One region of the Bradyrhizobium sp. 23AC genome, then DNA from elsewhere that is predicted to be linked to it. Evidence: riboswitches for the same ligand, from Rfam matches in the RefSeq annotation. Region 1 holds a riboswitch; the other holds the start of a gene.
The links. Region 1 has a riboswitch for cobalamin ahead of RAD10_RS20885 (TonB-dependent receptor). Riboswitches for the same ligand answer to the same signal wherever they lie in the genome.
Positions count from the first base shown of each region.

Region 2: it holds a riboswitch for cobalamin, as region 1 does, so the genes downstream of both, RAD10_RS30220 (TonB-dependent receptor) here and RAD10_RS20885 (TonB-dependent receptor) in region 1, are expected to answer to the same signal.

Region 1 is NZ_JAVAYN010000008.1:164,180-167,579, forward strand. It holds gene RAD10_RS20885 (TonB-dependent receptor) at 1-2,078, opposite strand, end outside; cobalamin riboswitch at 2,197-2,398, opposite strand; gene RAD10_RS20890 (histidine phosphatase family protein) at 2,471-3,043, shown strand; gene cobT (nicotinate-nucleotide--dimethylbenzimidazole phosphoribosyltransferase) at 3,036-3,400, opposite strand, start outside.
Region 2 is NZ_JAVAYN010000016.1:200,502-203,901, reverse strand. It holds gene RAD10_RS30220 (TonB-dependent receptor) at 1-1,420, opposite strand, end outside; cobalamin riboswitch at 1,535-1,749, opposite strand; gene RAD10_RS30215 (hypothetical protein) at 1,794-2,057, opposite strand; gene RAD10_RS30210 (hypothetical protein) at 2,156-2,365, opposite strand; gene RAD10_RS30205 (hypothetical protein) at 2,504-2,680, opposite strand; gene RAD10_RS30200 (adenylate/guanylate cyclase domain-containing protein) at 2,805-3,400, opposite strand, start outside.

The DNA.
Region 1 (3,400 bases):
ACCGGCCAGGGCGTGAAGAACCGGTACGACGCGCCGGCATTCGCCACGATGCGCGGCACGTTCGGCGGCGTATTGCCGGAGAACGAGCCGCCGGCGAAATTGTAGTCGGCATAGCGGGCGTCGACATAGGCGATGTTGCCCCACAGACGCAGCGGATCGATCGGACGGACCGAGGCGGCGAGCTCGACGCCCTTCGACTCCTGGCGTCCGGCAATGTTGAGCGCCATGCCGCCGGCCGCGGCATAGACGTTTTTGCGCACGATGTCGTAGGCCGAGAACGACCACTCCGCCCTGTTGTCCCAGAACAGATGCTTGACGCCGGTCTCGTAGGTCCGCGAGGTCGTGAGGTCGAGCGGCTGGGTCGGCAACAACAGGAAGCTGGTGTTCGCGGAGACGTCGGCGCCGGTGGCGTACTGGCTGAAGAAAGTCAGGCCGGGCACGGCCTCCCAGGTGTAGCCGATGCGGCCCGTCACCGGCGCCCAGTCTTTCGTGAACGGGAAGCCCGCGTTCACCAGGCCGGCGGTATCCGTCGAGTTGCGATCGAGCCCGATGTGCTCGACGCGCAGGCCGCCGATCAGCGCGAAGGTCCGCGTCAGCTTCAGCCTGTCCTCGAACGACAGCGCCTCGTTGTCGATACGCGCGGTCTGCTGCTTGGTCGTGAGCAGACCGTAGAAGCCGCGGTTGGGATCGACCAGCGAGACATAATCGTTCGGGAAGTTTGCCGCGCCCGGCCTGACGAAATCAAGATAGCTCGACGACAGCGTCGTGACCAAGCGATTGTCGAAGCCCGCGATATTCGCGTCCCAGATCAGGTCGGTGATGTTGCCGACGAGGCGCTGGCTGTGCGCGACATAGAAGCGCTCGCGATACACCTGGTTGTTAGTGGAATCGAACGCCTCGATCTCGTTGTTGAACCAGGTGCGCTCGGCGCCGTAACCATAGGCCTGACTCTTCAAGGTCAGGTCCGGCGCCAGCTTCAGCTCGAAACCGCCGCGCAGCCACACCTCCTGCGCGACATTGCGGTTGTCGAGGACGTTGTAGTTGGTGTTGAAGGTGCGGTCGTCGATCGTGACAGCCCCAAGATCAGTCCTGTTGAAGTAATTGCCTGAGACGATCCCCGACGTCGCATGCGAGCCGCTGAACGCGATCGGCACCAGCGGCGCGCCCCAATAGGCCTTGGAGCGGTCTTCGCGATACTCGATCGCGCCCCAGATCTTGAGACTGTCGGAGATGCGATAGTTGAGCTGGCCCGACACGTCGAGCATCTTGGTATTGGTGTCGTCGGCAAAGCCGTTGAGCGCCGAACGGCTGATGTCGAAGCGATAGTCGAGGCCCTGCACATTGGTGCTGCCGCCCGAACCGTAATGCGCGCGTAACGAGTTCAGCGAATCCCAGGAGAAATCAGCTTCGTTCCGGATCGGTCCCGTGTGCGGCTGCTTGGTCACAAAATTGATCGCGCCGCCGGCGGCGCCCTCGCCCGAGATCAGCGATGCCGGGCCCTTCAGGAATTCCACGGCCTCCAGATTGGCGGTGTCCATGATCCGCGAGGTCATGTTCTGCGGACCGATCTTGATGCCGTTGTAGAGCGTGTTGATCTGGCTGTTGGTGAAGCCGCGCATCGAGAAGGCGGAAGGCTCGGCCGGATTATCGCCGGAGGTAACACCGACCGCCCCCTGCGCCACGTCGGACACGGTGCGATAGCCCTGCTCGCGCATGGTCTCGGCGGAGATCACCTCAACGGTCGCGGGCGTCTCGCGCACCGTCAGGCCGAGCCGCGATGCGCTTTCGGCGACGGCATTGCTGTTGAGCGGCGTCGGAGGTGCCGCAGCCGGCACGACGGGCTTCGGCATCGCTGCTGCGGCCGCCGGCCTGCGCGCTGCTGCGCGGCGCGTGCTCTGCGCCTCCCGGCCGGCAGGCTTGGCCTGCTTGCGGGATAGCGCCGGCGATACTTCGACGGGCGGCAGGGGTTCACGGGCCTGCTGCGCCAGCGCAGCGGGCAGATCGAGAGCGGCAAAGGATGTGAGCGCGGCGGAGGCGAGCAGGAATTTTCGCGGTCGTACGATACGGATGGAAGACACGGTTTTTCGGACCTCGGTATGACGTCAGTGGCACGTCACAGCGAACGAGGTCTCACCTTTTGGCCCTTCAGCCGTCCGATGAAGCCGAATGTCTGTACTCCCCGACCGACATCTTCGCGTGTGACCACGGCTGACGGCAGGTCTCCTGGCTCGCGGGTCATCACCGCTTCGTCGCCTTCCCGGGACCGAGGACCCAGTGGCTTCTGACGAAGGATTATCCGCTCACAGTTGCGGGGGCAGCCACGGCGTTGGGGACAATGTCCCCGCACCGTATTCCCTTTTCATCCCCTCTCGGGGAAACCGTCGCAAGCATCTAGGATTACCATAACAACAGAGTCAATGTGCCAGTTGCGGCGTTATGGCCACAGCGAGCAACTTCCTTGGAGATGAGCATGGAAGGCGAGACCTTCCTCTGGTTGATACGGCACGCGCCCGTCGCGGGTGTGACGGGCACCATCCACGCCGCCGACGCGCCGGCCGACCTCGGCGATCGCGTGCAATTGGACGCTCTGCGGCGGCGCCTGCCGCGGGATGCCGCCAGCTATGCCAGCCCGTCGCGGCGCACGATCGAGACGGCGCGCGCATTGGGGCTCGAGCCGGAGCCCGTCAGCGAATTCCGCGAGCAGGATTTCGGCGACTGGACCGGCCACCGGCACGACAAACTCGCCGAGAGCGGCGGCGACGCCTATGCGCGGTTCTGGAGCGATCCGGCTGCCGGACGGCCGCCGGGCGGCGAAAGCTTTGCGGATCAGGTCGTGCGCGTGCGGCTCGGCCTGTCGCGGATCGCAGCCGGATCGGCCACGCTCGTCGTGCATTCCGGCACCATCCGCGCCGCGCTCTGCATCGCGCTGGATCTGACGCCGCAGGCCGCCTTGCGCTTCGTGGTCGATCCGCTGTCGCTGACCCGGATCGATCGCCTTGCGAGCGGCTGGCGCGTCGTCTCCGTCAATCAGCGGATCAGTTAGGTCTGTCAGGCACATTGGCCTGCGCAAACGTCGCCATGCCGTTGTGAAGGCTGCAGGCGAGCCGCACCAGCGGCAGTGCGATGGCGGCACCCGATCCCTCGCCGAGCCTGAGATCGAGGCTGATCAACGGCTGCACGTTCAGCGCGCGCAACACCAGCCGATGCCCCTGCTCCGCCGATTGATGCGACGGCAGCAGGAACGGCTGGCACGACGGATTAAGCCGCACTGCTGCGAGCGCTGCCACCGATACGATGAAGCCATCGATCAATACAGGGATGCGGCGCTGCGCGGCCGCGATGATCGCACCTGAGATCGCCGCGATCTCCAGGCCGCCAACGGCGCATAGGATTTTTTCCG
Region 2 (3,400 bases), on a different contig from region 1:
GGTCGAAATTGTCGCGTGCCGCGAGCCTGACGTTCTGCACACGCGCGCCGTAGGAGATGTCCGTCTTGGGCGCGATTCCCAATGTGTGCTGGAAATAACCCGCAACCGTCTGCTGCCTGAGGTCGTAATTGTGCCATGGGGAGAGCCCCTGCCCGGCGCCGCGGTTCTGCTGAAAGCTCGCGTCGTAATAGTCGATGCCGGTCAGGAGCTGCGAGGGCATGCCGAGCAGCAGGCTCTTCACGCTGAGCCGCGGCGTGATCGACCATGTCGTCAGATGGGAACCGACATAGGTCGACGTGAAGAACGCCGGAACCGGCGTCGGGGTGGAAAAGAACGCACTCTGCTGCTTCTTGTCGCGCACGCCGCCGTCGACGATGAGATCGACGCCGTCGACCAGGGTCTTGGTGAAACCCGCGGTCGCGCCAAAACCCTGTTGGTTGGCGTAGTTGAAGGGCGTGCCGGTCCCTCGCCGGTTGGCCCTGAGCTCGTCGAGGCCGATGGAGGGATCGACGGTGCGGCCGCCCGGCAGCCGCAGCTCCTGATTGTCGCCGGTGACCGTGAGAAACGCGGTGAGGCCGGGCGTGGTGTAATTGAGATTGCCGACGCCATTCTGCTGGGAATAGCGATTGTTGTCGCGATAGCCATCGGTCCTGACCGTATTGCCATAGAACGAGGTCGACCACGGACCGGAATTGAGCGAGGTCGAGACGTTGCCGAGCCTGGTGTTGAACGAGCCGAAGCCGGCCTCGATGCGCGCGGTCACGGGCGGTCCGCCAACGCCATTTTTGGTGACGATGTTGATCACACCGCCGACCGCGTTGTCGCCGTAGAGCACCGCGCCGGAATTGCCCCGCGTGATCTCGATGCGTTCGATCGAATTGAGCGGGATGGTGGAGAGGTCCACCTGCGCCATGTCGACGTCGTTCAACCGCCGGCCGTTGACCAGCACCAGCGTGTTGGCGGTGGCAAAGGCGCCGAAGCCACGCAGGTCCACGCTGGTCTTGGCGCCGATCTGGCCGCCATAGAGCGTCGTGATCTGGGCCCCCGGCGTCTGCGTCGCGATGATCTCGGCAAGCGTCTGCGATGGCGAATGCGCGATATCCGCGGCCGTGATGACGGTCGTGGCGGCCCCGACGATGCCGCCGCTGCCGGCGGCAGCCTCACCGCCGGAGCCGGATGAGCCGGCGCCATCGCCTGCCGGCGCGACATTCGTCCTCACCCGCTGCCGCGTCGCCTCGCCGTCACCGATCGCCCTGGCGCGCGTGCGGTTCTGATCGTCGGCCCTGGTCACCTCGATCGGCGGCAATTGCTCGGCAAGCGCCTGCTGGGCGAAAGCGGAGGACAGATCGAGCGAATGGAGGGAAACGGATGCGAGCAGGCCGGCGCTGAGGCGCCTGGCAGCAGGGACAAGACGGGACACAATTGTAACCTCGGTATGACGTCAGTGGCACGTCACAGCGAACGAGGTTTCACGGCAGAGCGATGGATCGCTCCGGTGAAGCTAATGTCTGTACTCCCCGACCGACATCTTCGCGTGTGACCACGGCTGACGGCAGGTCTCCTGGCTCGCGGGTCGTGACCTTTCGTCGCCTTCCCAGGACCGAGATTCCCAGTGGCATGAGACGCAAGATTCACCGCTTACAGTTGCGGGGGCAGCCGTGGCGTTGAGACAAATCCCTGCGTTGGGACAATCCCGCACCACATTCCCTTTTGATCTCCGTGAGGAGAACCGTCGCCAATCATTTACGAGCCGTTGGCCCCGGGAGTCAATCGACCGGGTGCATGCCGGGCGCTCAGGTCCGCCCTCGCACCCGTTGCGCCTGGGCCCAGGCGACTGCGACGTCGCGCGGCGGAACATCGACGCGCTTGATCGGGGTCAATTCGCCGGAGGCCGAGACGATGGCGGTCTCCTCGCGGCGACAGCGCGTGCAGACAAAGCGCACCTCGTGCGGAGACGCCGACCAGCTCGACCGCTTCACATTGGCCGCCATCGGCCAGGCATCACAATGCGAGCACGACACCAGAAATCGACCGGGATCGAGCATACCCATTTCCATCGGACTCCACGTCCTGCCCACTTGCTTCAATGATTAACCCAAGTGAATCGTTCCGGTGCCCCAGCACCGCCGCTGGGTGCGCCGCGAGAAAGCGGGCCTCAGCGCGCGCCCTTGAGGGTGCAGGAGGTGGTGCAGGTGACCGTGGTGCCGCGATCGCACGATTTGCAGGCACTGACGCACTGGTTCATGTCGCGGGGATTGTAGCTGTAGTTCCGCATCGGGCAGGTCGGCGTCGAGCCGGTGATATCCTGCTCCTGGTCGCAGGCCGCCGTCATGAGCGCGAATATGATCACGGCAACGAGGCGCATGTGATTGCCCTGTCAAGCATGGCAAATGACACTCGCGAGGTGCGCTGCATTGCAGGGAACCCCGGCCTTTCCACCACGAGCGATCGCTCGCGAGGTCAAGGATGCGCGCCAAACCTTAAGAACGGATTGCAGCCGGGATCAGGCAGCAGCCTTGGTCGCGATCGCCTGCCGCATGTCCACCGCCAGCTGACGGTACTGTTCCGAGAGTTTCAGATAGAACTCGCGCTTGGTGCTGTCGGTGGCGAGCTTGGCGATCAGCTCGCATTCGGCGGTGAGCGTCTCGAACCGTTCCAGCCTGTCCTGAAGTTCTGTCATCGGCGTGTCCCCGTCAAACGCCTCAAGGACATCCAACCTAAGCCCGGGAAATAGGTCACGGCGAACATCGTTATCGAGTAGAAACGTTTTTTCCGGACAGGGCGGGCTGGCCCAACAAAAACGGCTATTTCTGCTCCAGCCGCCAGGCACCGTCCCACCCCTCTTCCGGCGGCTTGGCCTCGAATTGCGCGATGCGGCCGAGCATCGTGCGCGAGGGGCCGTCACCGGGGACGGCTTCGAGCGCGGCGTTGAAGGCGGCGCGCGCCTCGTCGAAGCGGCGGGCCCGATAGGCGGCGAGCGCTTCGGCATAATGCGCGCGCAGGCTGTCCTGCGCGCCGGTGAGTGCGCCCGCCCGCGCCATCACCTCGAAGATCGGCTGCGGCGCGCTCTGGCCCGCGACCGCCAGACGATCGATCTCGCGCAGCTCGAGCCGCGCTCCGATCGCGTCAGCAGTTGCCTGCGAGATCAGGATGCGGGTGCCGTAGACCTTGTTGACGGCCTCCAGCCGCGAGGCCAGGTTCACGGCGTCACCCATCACGGTGAAGCTCATCATCAGCTCGGAGCCGATGCTGCCGGTCAGGACCTCGCCGGTGGCGATGCCGATCCGCAGGTCACACGGCGCCGGCATGGCGCGAATGCCGAGCAGGTCGGGCAGCTGCTTCTGCAGCGCGGGCACCTGGTCGACCATCTCGGTTGCGGCGATGCCGGCCAGGAGCGCCT